2 linked regions of the Catenulispora sp. GP43 genome follow. The protein of the gene in region 1 interacts with the protein of each later gene in a pairwise test. Links are inferred from orthologs where the notes say so. Each region holds a gene or a part of one and is shown on either strand. Other genes may lie near its edges.

Region 1 (7,322 bases):
TATAGAAGGCCATCCCGCGTGAGGCCGCAAGAGGTTACCCTGAGTGCGTGGACGTGAACGTATCGGCGACGGTCAAAGTCCGAGTGACGGTGGATGCCGACAAGTGGGCGGCGGAAAGCGGTGTGGAGACGGTCCAGGCCAGCGCATCCCTGGCCACCGCGCTGAGCGCGGCGCTGGAGCGCTTCTGCGACCTGGTGCCCGAGGTGGACCGGGCCGGCGGCCAGACCCGGGTGGAGAAGCTGACCTGGACGGCGTCCACCACCAATCCCGCGCGCCCCTCCTGACCTCGGCGTCCGGCGGCCGTCCCGGGCCGGTGGCGCGACCCGGCGGCGCGACCCGGTGGCGCGACCCGGTGGCGGGACCGGGTGGCGGGACCCGTCGGCGGCTGGGCGATGATGGTAGGGATAACCGGGGGTTGAAGTTCCGAGGCCGCACCGTGGGCGGCCGTCCCATGATCGGCGAAGCTTTTCCCATGAAGCGTTTCCTGTTGAGCCCGGTGTCGGGGCGGACCGCACGCCAGTATCTGTTCGCCCTGCTCAGTGCGCCGCTCGGGATCGCGGGTTTCGTCTACGTGGTGGTCACGCTGTCCGTCGGCGGCGCGTTGTCCTTCACCTTCATCGGCCTGCCGCTGATCGCCACGGCGATCTTCCTGGCCAAGAAGTACGGCGGCGTGCAGCGCGCGATGGCGGACCGGCTGCTCGGCGTGGACATCGAGGCCCCGCTGCCGAACGCCCGCTGGCGCACCGCGCACGGGCTGCTGGCCAAGCTCGGCGCGGCGCTCGGCGACCTGGCGGCCTGGCGCGCTCAGGCCTACCTGCTGCTGCGCTTCCCGCTGGGCGTGGCGTACCTGGCAACCCTCGGCCTGGGCGTGGTCGAGGGCATGGTCATGGTCGCCTATCCGATCTGGTGGTCGGTGTTCGACGTGCAGAACAAGGACAGCCACGGCGTCGTGCACCACTCGGCCCTCCAGCTCGGCGACGGGTTCTACTTCGACACCTGGCCGCGTGCGCTGCTGGTCACGGCGGCCGGCGTGGTGTGGGTGTACGCCGCGGTCTGGCTGCTGAAGTTCTGGCTCTGGCTGGACACCCTGCTGATGCGCGGGCTGCTCGGCCCGACCAGCAGCGAGCGCCGGGTCGAGGAGCTGACCGTGAGCCGCGCGCACGCCGTGGACGACTCGGCCGCGCGGCTGCGCCGGATCGAGCGCGACCTGCACGACGGCGCGCAGGCCCAGCTGGTCGCGCTGGCCATGCAGCTCGGCGAGGCCAAGGAGAACCTGGACGCCACCGGCGGCGGTGCCGAACTGGACCTGATCGAGACCCGGGCGCTGATCGACACCGCGCACCGCAACGCCAAGCAGGCCATCAACGAACTTCGGGACCTGGCCCGCGGGATCCACCCGGCGGCGCTGGACAACGGCCTGCGGGACGCGCTGGGCACGCTGGCGGCCCGCTCGGCGATGCCGGTGACGGTGAACGTGGCGCTGGCCGAGCGGCCGGACCGGGCGATCGAGACCATCACCTACTTCTGCGCCGCCGAACTGCTGACCAACGCGGCCAAGCACGGCGCCCCGTCCCGGGCGGCGATGTCGGTGGTGCAGGAGGACGGGAAGCTGACCCTGCTCGTCGAGGACGACGGCCGCGGCGGCGCCCACGTCGGCTACGGCGGCGGCCTGGCCGGGCTGCTGGACCGGGTGCGGACGGTGGAGGGGTCGCTGGAGGTGGACAGCCCTCAGGGCGGCCCGACCCGGGTCGTGGTGAAGCTCCCGATGCACGTGTGACGCCCGGGGCGGGGCCGGCCGGACTCAGCGGGGTCCGGCCTGCTCCGCGCGTTTCGGCTATCTTCGGACGGGTTGAGGACCGCCCGCCGAAGGAGAACCAGCCCGTGCGCATCATGATCGCCGAAGACTCCGGCGTCCTGAGGGACGGTTTGGTCCAGATCCTCACCAAGCGCGGCCACGAGGTACTGGCCGCCGTCCCGAACGCGGACGAGCTGCTGGCCGCGGTCGCCGCCGACCCGCCGGACGCGGTGGTGCTGGACATCCGGATGCCGCCGACGCACACCGACGAGGGCCTGCGCGCCGCGATGGAGCTGCGCAGGAGCCACCCGGACGTCGGGGTGCTGCTGTTCTCGCAGTACGTGGAGACCCGCTACGCCCGCGATCTGTTCAGCGGCCGGGTCTCCGGCGTCGGCTATCTGCTCAAGGAGCGGGTCGCCGACGTCAGCGAGTTCGTCGAGGCGCTGGCCAAGATCGCCGCCGGCGGCACGGTGCTGGACCCGGAGGTCGTGGTCCAGCTGCTCGGCTCCCGGCCCACCGACGCGCTGACCGCCCGCGAGCGCGAGGTGCTGGGGCTGATGGCCGAGGGCCGCTCGAACGCCGCGATCGGCAAGCAGCTGGTGCTCGCCGACAGCTCGGTGGAGAAGCACATCAGTAACATCTTCACGAAGCTGGGGCTGCCGCCGGCGGACGAGGACCACCGGCGGGTGCTTGCGGTGCTGAAGTACCTCGGGGTCACGCCGTAAGAGTCGCGACAGAAGCGCCCTGACCGAGGCTCAGCGGCCGGTCGCCGAGGTCGGCGAGGACGGCGAGGATGGCGAGGACGGCGGCGCACCGGTCGCGGCCGTCACAGAGTTCCACAGCTGCGCGTACCAGGCGCTGGAGCCCTGCGAGGGGCCCGTGGTCCCGTCCGGGCCGCCGCTGGCCGCGTCCCCGGCCCCGAGGAGCCGCAGACCGGTCTCGCCGGGGAACACGTAGTGCAGCCGGAGCCGGGCCTGGATCTTGACGTAGTCCGGGTCCTGCCACTGCGCCAGCTGCTGCTCGAGCTGGTCGACCTCGGCACGCTTGTCCGCGTTCTGCTGCTTGAGCTGGTCGATCTGCGAGCTCTGCGAGAAGTACTGCTGCAGCGGATAGGCCAGGGCCAGCACGAGCGCGCACAGCACCAGCATCAGAATCGCCGCGCGCGCGGTGTAGCGCGTCCGCTTCTTGTTCGGGCCGCCCGATCCCGGGCCCCCGTCGCCGGAGCGCGAGCCGGAGGAACGCGAAGGTCCCGACGCGGCGTCCTGCCGTTGCGTCGGGACCGCGCTCAAGCGCCGGGGTGCCGGACCCTGGCTTGCCGGTCTCATGCCTGCGACCATACCGCCTGCCGGTCGGGGCAGGCGGTATCAGCCGACGGTCGAGGGTGTCAGCCCTCGTGCGTGAAGCGCGGGAAGGCCGAGCCGCCCGCGTAGCGCGCGGCGTCGTCCAGCTCCTCCTCGATGCGCAGCAGCTGGTTGTACTTGGCGACGCGGTCCGAGCGGGCCGGGGCGCCGGTCTTGATCTGGCCGCAGTCCACCGCGACGGCCAGGTCGGCGATCGTGGTGTCCTCGGTCTCGCCGGAGCGGTGCGACATCATGCAGCGGTAGCCGTTGCGGTGCGCCAGCTGCACGGCGTCGAAGGTCTCGGTCAGGGTGCCGATCTGGTTCACCTTCACCAGCAGCGCGTTGGCCTGGCCGCCGGCGATGCCGCGGGCGAGGCGCTCGGGGTTGGTGACGAACAGGTCGTCGCCGACGATCTGCACCTTGGCGCCCAGGCGGTCGGTGAGGATCTTCCAGCCGTCCCAGTCGTCCTCGAACAGCGGGTCCTCGATGGACACCAGCGGGTAGGCGTCGACCAGCTCGGCGTAGTAGTCGGTCATCTCCGAGGCGCTGCGGGACTTGCCCTCGAACTGGTAGGCGCCGTCCTTGTAGAACTCGGACGCGGCGACGTCCAGCGCCAGCGCGATGTCGCGGCCGGGCACGTAGCCGGCCTTCTCGATCGCGACCAGGATCAGGTCCAGCGCCTCGCGGTTGGACGGCAGGTTCGGCGCGAAGCCGCCCTCGTCGCCCAGGCCGGTGTTCAGGCCCTGCTCCTTCAGCACGGACTTCAGCGCGTGGTAGACCTCCGCGCCCCAGCGCAGCGCCTCGCGGAAGCTGGACGCGCCGATCGGGGCGATCATGAACTCCTGGATGTCCACGTTGGAGTCCGCGTGCGCGCCGCCGTTGAGGATGTTCATCATCGGCACCGGCAGGGTGTGCGCGTTCGGGCCGCCGAGGTAGCGGAACAGCGGCAGCTCGGCGGACTCGGCGGCGGCCTTGGCCACGGCCAGCGAGACGCCGAGGATCGCGTTGGCGCCCAGGCGCGCCTTGTTCGGCGTGGCGTCCAGGTCGATCATCGCCTGGTCGATCAGCCGCTGGTCGGAGGCGTCCTCGCCGACGACCGCCGGGTAGATCTCGTCCAGCACGCCCTGCACGGCGCGCTCGACACCCTTGCCGCCGTAGCGGGCCGTGTCGCCGTCACGCAGCTCCACGGCCTCGAAGGCACCGGTGGAGGCGCCGGAGGGCACCGCCGCGCGGGCGAAGCTGCCGTCTTCCAGGAGCACCTCGACCTCGACGGTCGGGTTGCCGCGCGAGTCCAGGATCTCCCGCGCGTTGATGGCTTCGATGGACGCCACGTCGCATCTCTCCTTCAGCTCTGTTGGTTTCGCTCCAGAGCCTATCCTTCGGCAGGCCGGGCACCGTGCTCAGCAGGGTCGAGGGGTGAGACGGCGGGGTCGCGGCGCGCGCTGTTCGCCACGAATTCGCCGAGCAGGCGCTGAACAGAGGCGCTGAGGCCGTCTCGGGTGAGACCGAAGAAGGCCAGAAGCCGGGCCGACTCGGAGTCGGGATCCGTCGCGAGCGCCAGGAGAAGGTGTTCTGTGCCGATGTAGTTGTGGCCGAGGCCGAGGGCGGCCCGGACGGCGAGGTCGAAGACCTTGCGGGCGTCCGAGGTGAAGGGCAGTGATCCGCCTGGCGGCCGGTCGGAGGGGACGGGCCCGGCGTCGTTCGGGTCGGGCGCGGCGGCCCCCGCGGGCAGGAACTGTGCGGCGACCCGGACCCGGACCGGGTTGACGCCCCCGTCGGCGATGGCCCGGACGGCCACCGACTCGGGCTCGGCGAACAGGCCGGCGAGCAGGTGCATCGGAGAGACGCTGTCGGCTCGGGCCTCGGAGGCGGCCTTCTCGGCGGCCAGGACGCAGTTCACGCAACGGCCGGTGAAGCGGCTGAAGCGTTGCCGGTCGATGTCGAAGTCGGCGACGGTGGCCGGCTCGCGCGGCACGAAGCGCTGCTGCACGGCCTGCTTGGAGACGCCGAGCGCGACGCCGATCTGCGCCCAGGAGGCGCCAGCGGCCCGGGCCTGGTCGACGAAGTGCCCGACGAGGTGGTCGGCGAGGGCGGAGACGGCGTCCGCGGTCTCGACGGCGTCGGCGAGGCGGGCGAGCGGATCGGAGGCCGGATGTCCGGACTCCACGCGGGCGATCAGGGCCGGGAGGGTCGGGAGCTCTTCCATGCGTCAAGACTGCCTTGACGGTTCGCGCGCGTCAAGGAAAGGTTGACGGTGCTGGCGCCGGGGGGCCGGCCTCCGCGAAGAGTAGGGCCACCCCCATCGGAATCCCCGCCGCAGTCCTCGATGCTGGACCTATGATCACGACTGTGGGAGCCAAGGTTGCCGGCCGGCGGGCTGAGGACGCCGCGCCGATGCTCGGCCCGGGGGAGTTGCTGAAGGGCCCCTTCACCGGACGCGCGCTGCGTCAGCAGGGTTATCTGGTGGCCTCGTTCGCCAGCGCGTTCGTCCAGGTGCTCTGGTTGACCGTGGTGCTCGTCGTCGGCGGGCCGCTGATCCTCGTGGTCGTCGGGCTGCCGCTGCTGCTGGCCGGCATCGCGGGCGTGCGCTGGAACGCCCGGCGCGAGCGGCTTCGGATCCTGAACCTCACCGGCGAGCAGGTGCCCGAGCCGTACCGCGAGCCGGCCCCGGCCGGCAACGTGCTGCAGCGGCTGCTGGGCCACGTCTCCGACCCGGCGACCTGGCGGGACCTGGTGCACCTGATGCTGTCCTCGGCGCTGGGGTTCGGCTGGTTCCTCGCGGTCGTCAACGTCTGGGTCCTGACCCTGGGCGCGGTCTCGCTGCCGTTCTGGTACCGCGCCCTGCCGAACCACCGCATCCCGCTGATGCACGGCTACGGCAGCGAGTACTACATCAGCACCCTGCCGTCGATCCTGACGCTGTCCGCCATCTCGCTGGTGTTCGCCTGGCTCGTCGGGCCGACCGTGCTGGAGCTGGCCACCCGCGCCCAGACCAGCCTGGGCCGGGCCCTGCTGGGCCTGGGCCGGCCCGAGCTGGCGCGCCGGGAGACGGCGCTGCGCACCTCCCGCGGCCAGGCCGTCAGCGCCGCGGAGGCCGAGCGCCGCCGCATCGAGCGCGACCTGCACGACGGCGCGCAGCAGCGGCTGGTCGCGCTGGCGATGGACCTGGGCCGGGCGAAGTCGAAGCTGAAGAGCGGCGACGAGGCCGAATCCGCGGCCGCCGCGCAGCTGGTCGCCGAGGCGCACGAGGGCGTGAAGCTGGCCCTGACCGAGCTGCGCGACCTGGCCCGCGGCATCCACCCGGCGGTGCTGACCGACCGCGGCCTGGACGCGGCGCTGTCCGCCCTGGCCGGCCGCTCCCCGGTCCCGGTGGAGGTGGACGCCGCGCTGCCCTGGCGGCCCAGCCCGGAAGTGGAGTCGGCGGCGTACTTCGTGGCCTCCGAGGCGCTGGCGAACATGGCCAAGCACGCGGACGCCACCCGGGCCTGGATCGAGCTGGAACTGCGCGAGGACAACCTGCGGATGATCATCGGCGACAACGGCGTCGGCGGCGCCGAGGCCGGCCCCGGCGGCGGGCTGGCCGGATTGTCCGACCGCATCGCGCCGCTCGATGGCATCCTGTCGGTCAGCAGCCCGCTCGGGGGACCGACCCAGATCATCATGGAGATGCCATGTCCCAAGCCATCCGCGTCCTGATCGCCGAAGACGCGGTCCTGCTCCGCGAGGGCCTGGCCAGGCTCCTCGCGGATTCGGGGTTCGACGTCGTGGCCAAGGTCGACGACGGCCGGGGCATGGTGGAGGCCGCCGACGCCCTCAAGCCGGACGTGATCGTCGCCGACGTGCGCATGCCCCCGAGCTTCACCGACGAGGGGCTGCGCGCCGCGGTGGAGGTCCGGGCCAAGAACCCGGACATGGCCATCCTGGTCTTCAGCCAGGCCGTCGAGGCCGCCTACGCGCAGGAGCTGTTCTCCACCAGCGCCAACGGCCTCGGCTACCTCCTGAAGGAGCGCGTCGCCGAGGTCGAGGAGTTCGTCGACGCCCTCAAGCGCGTCGCCGCCGGCGGCACCGCGCTGGACCCCGAGGTCGTGGCGCAGCTGCTGGGCCGCCGCAAGAAGAACGACCCGCTGCAGACCCTGACGCCGCGCGAGCGCGAGGTGCTCTCGATGATGGCCGAGGGGCGCTCCAAC
Region 2 (7,204 bases), on another replicon or contig:
TCGCCAGCTGCGGCAGCCGGGACATCGAGCCGTCGTCCTCGACGATCTCGCAGATCCCCGCCGCCAGCGGCAGCCCGGCCAGCCGGCACAGGTCGACGGCGGCCTCAGTGTGGCCGGGGCGCACCAGCACGCCGCCGTCCTTGGCGCGCAGCGGGAAGACGTGGCCGGGCCGGGTCAGGTCCTCGGCGGTGGTGTCCGCGTCGGCCAGCAGCCGGATGGTGCGGGCCCGGTCGGCCGCCGAGATACCGGTGCTCACGCCGTCGCGGGCGTCCACCGAGACGGTGTAGGCGGTGCCCTTGCGGTCCTGGTTGATCGCGGTCATCGGGGGCAGGTTGAGCCGGTCGGCGTCGGCGGCCGGCAGCGGCACGCAGATCACCCCGGAGGAGTACCGGATGGTGAACCCGACGACCTCGGGCGTGGCCAGCGAGGCCGCGAAGATGAGGTCGCCCTCGTTCTCCCGGTCCTCGTCGTCGACCACCACGACCGGACGGCCGGCGGCCAGCTCGCTCAGCGCGCGCTCGATGGTGTCCAGGACGATGGGCTCGCTGTGCCCGGTGGCCTCGCTGTGCCCGGTGACCTCGCTGTGCCCGGTGTCCTCCACGACACCGGCTTCCACGGTGCTCATACCGCGATCTCCTTGTATGTCGGTGTCGTTCATGCCCGCTGCCCGCCGATCACCGCGGCGCCGGAGACGCCGCTCGCAGACTGGTCGGCGGTGGTGTCGCCCAGGCCGAGCAGCCGCTCGGTGTACTTGGCGATGACGTCGATCTCCAGGTTCACCGGCGCGCCCGGACCCTTGCTGCCCAGCGTGGTCAGCTCAAGCGTGGTCGGGATCAGGCTCACGGTGAAGGAGTCCGCGGCGGCCTCGACCACGGTCAGCGAGATGCCGTCCACGGTGATCGAGCCCTTGTCCACGACGTAGCGCGACAGCGCCGAGGGCAGCGAGACCCGGACGACCTCCCAGTGCTCGCCCGGGATGCGCTCCAGCACGGTGCCGACGCCGTCGACGTGCCCCTGCACCAGGTGCCCGCCCAGGCGCGCGCCGAGCTTCATCGGGCGCTCGAGGTTGACCGGGTCGCCGGGCTTGAGGTCGCCGAGGCTGGACTTCTCGAGGGTCTCGGCCATCACGTCGGCGGTGAACTCCCCGGCCTGCGCGGCCTGGTCGGCGGCCTCGATGACGGTCAGACACACGCCGTTGACGGCGATCGAGGAGCCGTGCTCGGCGTCCGAGGTGACCAGCGGTCCGGCCACCCGCAGCCGTGCGGAGTCGCCCTCCACGTCCAGCGCGACGACGCGGCCGAGCTCTTCGACGATGCCTGTGAACACGGTGTGCTCCCCTATCCGCCTCATCCGCGTGCCGGTCGGCACTCGGTTCGAACCTGTCGAACCCGGGCTCCGGGAAGGGGGGTGCGTGAGGGGAGGCGGCGCGCCACGGCATACTCCGCCAGATCGGCGGCAGCCGTCGCGAACGCCGCGACGGGACGTGAACCGGCGCCGGTCCCGTGCGGACACGGCGAGGCGGCACGCCCGTCGCGTGCAGCCTCCCATCCGGACTTTAACCGTCGGTCCCGGAATTCCACCGGATCGGCCACCCGTTCGCCGAAGCGAACGAGCGGTTCGCGGACTGTCACCGCCGGTTCGGAATTCCACCGACCCCGGAGCACGCGTTCGTCGTTCTGAACCAGTGTGCCACGCGATTCATTCCCGGGCGGTCCGGGCGTGGTGCGCATCACCCCTGGCTCCACGTAGAACTGTAACACGTTCTATTTTTACCGGATAGCCGCACGCCGCCGCCCGTCTCAGGGATCGAGATCGTTCGGTGGGGCGAACACCGGCGCGGACTGGGGTGAACGCTCCTTTGACTTCGCAGCCAGTAGGCTCACCCGGCAAGCATGAGCACGTAGCCTGAGCTCGACACAAACCACTGATCCGGGGGGACGCGCATGGCTGGACAGGCAGAGCCGGGGCAGCTGGTCGGCGGCCGGTACCGGCTGCTGGCACGGCTCGGCTCCGGCGGCATGGGCCGGGTCTGGCGCGCCTCCGACGAGGCGCTGCGCATCGAGGTCGCGGTCAAGGAGGTCTACCTGCCGGCCGCCGGGCCCGACGCCGACGACCGCCTGCGCCGCGCCGAGCGCGAGGCCCGCAACGCGGCCCGGCTGCGCGACCACCCGAACGTGGTGGCCGTGCACGACGTGGTGGTCGAGGACGGCGTGCCGTGGACCGTGATGCAGCTGGTCGCCGGCCACACGCTGGAGGAGCACGTCGAGGCGTTCGGCCCGCTGTCCGTGCCGCACGCGACCCTGGTCGCCGGCGCGCTGCTGGACGCGCTGGAGGCGGCGCACGCCGCCGGGATCGTGCACCGCGACGTGAAGCCGGCGAACGTGATGCTGGCCGACGACGGACAGGTGCTGCTGACCGACTTCGGCATCGCGATCGGCGACACCGACACCGCGCTGACCGCGGCCGGCAGCTTCCTGGGATCGGTGGAGTACATCGCGCCGGAGCGGGCCCGCGGCACCGAGGGACTGGCCATCAGCGACCTGTTCTCGCTCGGCGTGACGCTGTTCCAGGCGGTCGAGGGCTTCTCGCCCTTCCACCGGGAGACCGCGACCGGGACGCTGACCGCGGTGATCCTGGACGAGGCCCCGGCGCCGGTGCGGGCCGGGCGGCTGACACCGCTGATCACCGGGCTGCTGGAGAAGGAGCCCGGGGCCCGGGCCGGGATCGCGCAGGCGCGGACGCTGCTCGCGGCGCGGGAGGCGGCGCCGGTGGAGCGGACGGCGGCGGTGGATCGGACGCTCGCGGCGCCGACGGCCGGTACGCCGTACCGGCCGGGCACTCCGTCCGGGCGCGGGTCGGCGGTGACCACCTCGCGAGGTTCGGGGACGTCGCACGGTCCCGGCGTAGCACACGGTTCGGGCACAGCACACGGAACGACCACGCCGCGCGGGTCGGGCGGGTCGCGTAGCTCAGGCTGGTCGGGCGGGGCCGGCGGACCGACCGGGTCAAGCAGAACGGCCGGCTCGGCAGGCTCCGGCGGACCAGATGGACCAGGTGGACCAGGTGGGCCGGGCAGGCAGGCCGGCGTCCCCCCGCGGCGGCCGAGCGACACCGGCAACCGCCTGTCGCAGAACACGGATCAGCGGCGACGCGTCCAGGGGCAGGGGCCGGGGCCGGGCCCCGAACAGCGCCGGCCCACCGGCACCGGTCAGCGCCCCGTGCCGCGCCCGCACAACTCCGGCGCGCCGGTCCGGCAGCCGGCACGGTTGCGGCCGCGCGCCGTGATACTGGCGCTGCTGGTCCTGGCGACGATCGGCGGCGTGCTGTTCGCGACTATGCGGACCTCGTCGTTCGACGTGAGCAGCGTCAAGGCCGGCGACTTCGTCAAGGTGGACTCCGCCGGCCACATCACGGGCACCCTGTCCGCGGCGAAGGCCCGGTCCAGCGCCGACGGCCGCCGGGTCACCGCCCGCGAGGACCAGGCCGACCCGGACGTCTGCAAGAAGTTCCACGCCCTCGGCCACGCGGACGTGGAAACCGGATCCTCGGTCAGCTTCTGCCTCGTCCGGCCCCTTGAAGAAGCCGGGGCCGCGGCTCCGGCACAGTGAGGCTGTCTCAGGCAACCCGCGCGCCGGCCGCCTCGGCCTGGGCACGCAGCGCCTGGATCGCCCGGTCCGGGTCCTCCGCGCCGTAGACCGCGGAGCCGGCGACGAACACGTCGGCCCCGGCCTCGGCGCAGCGCTCGATGGTGTCCGCGGCGACGCCGCCGTCGATCTGCAGCCACACCGACCCGCCGTGCCGGTCGATCATCTGCCGCGTGCGCCGGATCTTGGGCAGCACCACGTCCAGGAACTTCTGCCCGCCGAAGCCCGGCTCCACGGTCATCAGCAGGACCATGTCCAGCTCCGCCAACATGTCCTCGTACGGCTCGATCGGCGTAGCCGGCTTCAGCGCCATCCCGGCCCGCGCCCCGGCCGAGCGGATGGCGCGCGCCAGCCGGATCGGCGCGTGCGCGGCCTCCACGTGGAAGGTGACGCTGCCCGCCCCGGCCTCGGCGTAGCCCGGCGCCCAGCGGTCCGGGTCGGCGATCATCAGGTGGCAGTCCAGCGGCCGCGGCGAGGCCTTCACCAGCGCCTCCACCACCGGCAGCCCCAGCGTCAGGTTCGGCACGAAGTGGTTGTCCATCACGTCGACGTGGATCCAGTCGGCCGACGGGACCGCGGTGACCTCCTCGGCCAGGCGCGCGAAGTCGGCCGAGAGGATGGACGGGGAGATCTGGACGGGACTCATGAGGAAAGTCTGGCAGATCGGCGGGGTGCGGAACGCGCGAGCGTGATCACCGCCGCCGGATGACTTCAGTCTGTGTCGCCGGTCTGTGTCGCCGGTCTGTGTCGCCGGTCTGTGTCGCCGGTCCGCGCCCTCAATCCGCGCCCTGCAACCAACCCCACCGCGTCGCCAGCCACCCCAGCTGCACCCGGCTCTTCGCCCCGGCCAGCGTCATCAGCCGCCGCACCTCACGCTCGACGCTGCGCGGGCTGACCCCGAGCACGCGGTCCACCCGCGCGTCGGCCAGCAGCAGCGCCAGCAGCCGCAGGTCCGCCGGGGCCGGCCGGTCCCGGGGCTCCACCGCGGACGGCAGATCGGGGATCGGCAGCCCGACGCAGGCGGCGTGGTGGCCGAGCTGCATACGGGTCCGGGCGCCGGCGGCGTCCATCAGGTCCCGCACCGCGCGCTGCACCGTCCGACGGCTCACCGCCAGCCGGCGCGCCACCGCGTCGTCGGTCAGGCCGGTGATCAGCAGCGCCAGGGCCCTGGTGGGCCGCGCGTCAGGGCCGGGAAGCCAGCCCTTGTCCTGTCGCATCACACCTCCGATCGCAGACACCTCTTGACTCGGAGATTACCGCGTGCCCCTGAGAGTGTCTCTCAGCGCGGCCCATCGACGCCGCCGCACCGACCCACTAGTGTCGAATCCTGACGTCGACTCCAGAGGAAACCCAGAAGAAGCGCAGGTGAGACGGCATGATCGGCAACGACGCTGGCAGCCGGGACGAAGCCCTCGAAGCCCACCGCAAGGGCCCCGACTCCCCGCCTCTGCCGGAGGAGACCATCGGTGCGAACCTGGCGCGGATCGCGGCCGCCCACCCCGGGCGCGACGCCCTGGTGGAGTCAGCGACCGGCCGGCGCTGGACGTACTCCGAGTTCGACACGGCCGTCACGGACCTGGCCCGCGGAATGCTCGCGGCCGGCGTCGCCAAGGGCGACCGGGTGGGGATCTGGTCGCCGAACTGTGCGGAATGGGTCCTGGTGCAGTACGCGGCGGCGAAGATCGGCGCGATACTGGTGAACCTCAACCCGGCGTACCGGGTCCACGAGATCCGCTTCACCCTCAAGCAGTCCGGGGCCAGCCTGCTGTTCGCCGCCACCCAGGTGAAGTCGAGCGACTACGTCGCCATGGTGAACGCGGTGCGCGAGGACTGCCCCGAGCTCCAGGACGTCGTCTACATCGGCACCCCCGGCTGGACCACCTTCGTCGAGGGCGGCGCGACGGTGCCCGCCTCGGCGCTCGCCGAACGCGAGAGCCGCCTGCACCCCGACGACCCGGTGGACATCCAGTACACATCCGGCACCACAGGATTCCCCAAGGGCGCGACGCTGTCGCACCGCAACGTCCTGGGCAACGGCTTCATGGTCGCCGAAGTCCAGGGCTGGACGCACGAGGACCGCGTCTGCCTACCGGTACCGCTGTACCACTGCTTCGGCATGGTGATGGGCAACCTCGGAGCCACCAGCCACGGCGCCTGCATGGTGCTGCCCGGCCAGCTGTTCGACCCCGCCGACACCCTGCGCGCGGTCTCCGAGGAACACTGCACGGTCCTCTATGGCGTTCCCACCATGTTCATCGCGGAGTTGGCGCTCCTGGAGAAGTCCCCGGGTACCTACGACCTCAGTTCCCTGCGCACCGGCGTCATGGCCGGCTCGCCGTGCCCGGTCGAGGTGATGAAGCGGGTCATCGGCGAGATGGGCATGACGGACGTGACCATCGCCTACGGCATGACCGAGACCTCCCCGGTCTCCACCCAGACCCGCCGCGACGACAGCCTGGAGCGCCGCGTGGCCACCGTCGGCCGCGTCCACCCGCATGTCGAGATCAAGATCGTCGACCCGGGCAGCGGCGCCACCCTCGGCACCGACGAGCCCGGAGAGCTGTGCACCCGCGGCTACAGCGTCATGCTCGGCTACTGGGACGAGCCCGAGCGCACCGCCGAGGCCGTGGACGCCGACGGCTGGATGCACACCGGCGACCTCGCGCAGATGGATGCCGACGGCTACGTGGCCATCGTCGGCCGCATCAAGGACATGGTGATCCGCGGCGGTGAGAACGTCTATCCGCGCGAGGTGGAGGAGTTCCTCTACGCGCATCCAGACGTGGAGGACGTCCAGGTGATCGGAGTCCCCGACGAGAAGTACGGCGAGGAGCTGATGGCCTGGGTCCGCCTGCGGCCCGGCGCGCAGCCGCTGACCGCCGAGGACGTCCACGCGTTCTGCGAGGGACACCTCGCGCACTTCAAGATCCCGCGCTATGTGCACGTCGTGGACGGGTTCCCCATGACGGTCACCGGGAAGGTGCGCAAGGTGGAGATGCGGGAGCAGGCGGTGGAGATCCTCGGGCTCGCCACCGGCCCCACCGGCCCCACCGGCCCTACCGGGCCGCGGTGAAGCCGCCGTCCGAGTTCAGCACCTGTCCGTTGATCCAGCCGCCGCGCGCGGAGCACAGGAACGCGACAAGCTCCGCGCAGTCCGAGGGAACGCCGTTGCGTCCCAGCGGAGTGTGTTCTCTGATGTAGGTCTCGAGGTTGTCGTCCATCCAGCCGGTCTGCGTCGGCCCCGGATCGACGGCGTTGGCGCTCACCCCGAGCTCGCGCAGCTCCACCGCGGCGGCCAGCATGAGCCGGTCCAGCGCGCCCTTGCTGGCCCCGTAGGGCAGGTTGTGGACGATGGCGTCGCTGGTCAAAGCGATGATCCGACCGGCGCCGTGCGGACCGGCGAAGCCCTTGGCGTACTCGCGCACCAGCAGCCACGACGCCCGCGCGTTGACCGCGAAGTGCCGGTCCCACGCCTCCACGGAGGTGTCCATGATCGAGGAGTTCACGGACTCGCAGTGCGCCATCACCAGGGCCGTGACGTCCCCCAGCGCACCGCGCAC

The links.
Region 2: the proteins of eno (region 1) and rpe interact in binary tests that used the Escherichia coli proteins (3 or more experiments, as listed by UniProt). The link is inferred for Catenulispora sp. GP43 from one-to-one orthologs.

Annotation. Positions count from the first base shown.
Region 1 is NZ_JBGCCT010000003.1:133,008-140,329, forward strand. The notes cover bases 2,324-5,155. They hold eno (phosphopyruvate hydratase), read right to left. Parts: upstream 4,467-5,155; coding sequence 3,180-4,466; downstream 2,324-3,179. Other genes in these bases: ABH926_RS07810 (DNA-binding response regulator), read left to right, coding at 2,324-2,520; ABH926_RS07815 (septum formation initiator family protein), read right to left, coding at 2,551-3,120; ABH926_RS07825 (Clp protease N-terminal domain-containing protein), read right to left, coding at 4,508-5,155. Also shown: ABH926_RS07800 (hypothetical protein), read left to right, coding at 48-284; ABH926_RS07805 (sensor histidine kinase), read left to right, coding at 473-1,777; more of ABH926_RS07810, read left to right, coding at 1,891-2,323; more of ABH926_RS07825, read right to left, coding at 5,156-5,341; ABH926_RS07830 (sensor histidine kinase), read left to right, coding at 5,485-6,831; ABH926_RS07835 (response regulator), read left to right, coding at 6,807-7,322. UniProt on the Escherichia coli protein: Catalyzes the reversible conversion of 2-phosphoglycerate (2-PG) into phosphoenolpyruvate (PEP). It is essential for the degradation of carbohydrates via glycolysis.
Region 2 is NZ_JBGCCT010000046.1:56,618-63,821, reverse strand. The notes cover bases 2,454-5,167. They hold rpe (ribulose-phosphate 3-epimerase), read right to left. Parts: upstream 4,291-5,167; coding sequence 3,616-4,290; downstream 2,454-3,615. Other genes in these bases: ABH926_RS50065 (AMP-binding protein), read left to right, coding at 5,020-5,167; ABH926_RS50070 (helix-turn-helix domain-containing protein), read right to left, coding at 4,421-4,861; ABH926_RS50080 (serine/threonine-protein kinase), read left to right, coding at 2,454-3,608. In the rest of the region: ABH926_RS50090 (bifunctional 3,4-dihydroxy-2-butanone-4-phosphate synthase/GTP cyclohydrolase II), read right to left, coding at 1-625; ABH926_RS50085 (riboflavin synthase), read right to left, coding at 655-1,326; more of ABH926_RS50080, read left to right, coding at 1,944-2,453; more of ABH926_RS50065, read left to right, coding at 5,168-6,717; ABH926_RS50060 (SDR family oxidoreductase), read right to left, coding at 6,701-7,204. UniProt on the Escherichia coli protein: Catalyzes the reversible epimerization of D-ribulose 5-phosphate to D-xylulose 5-phosphate.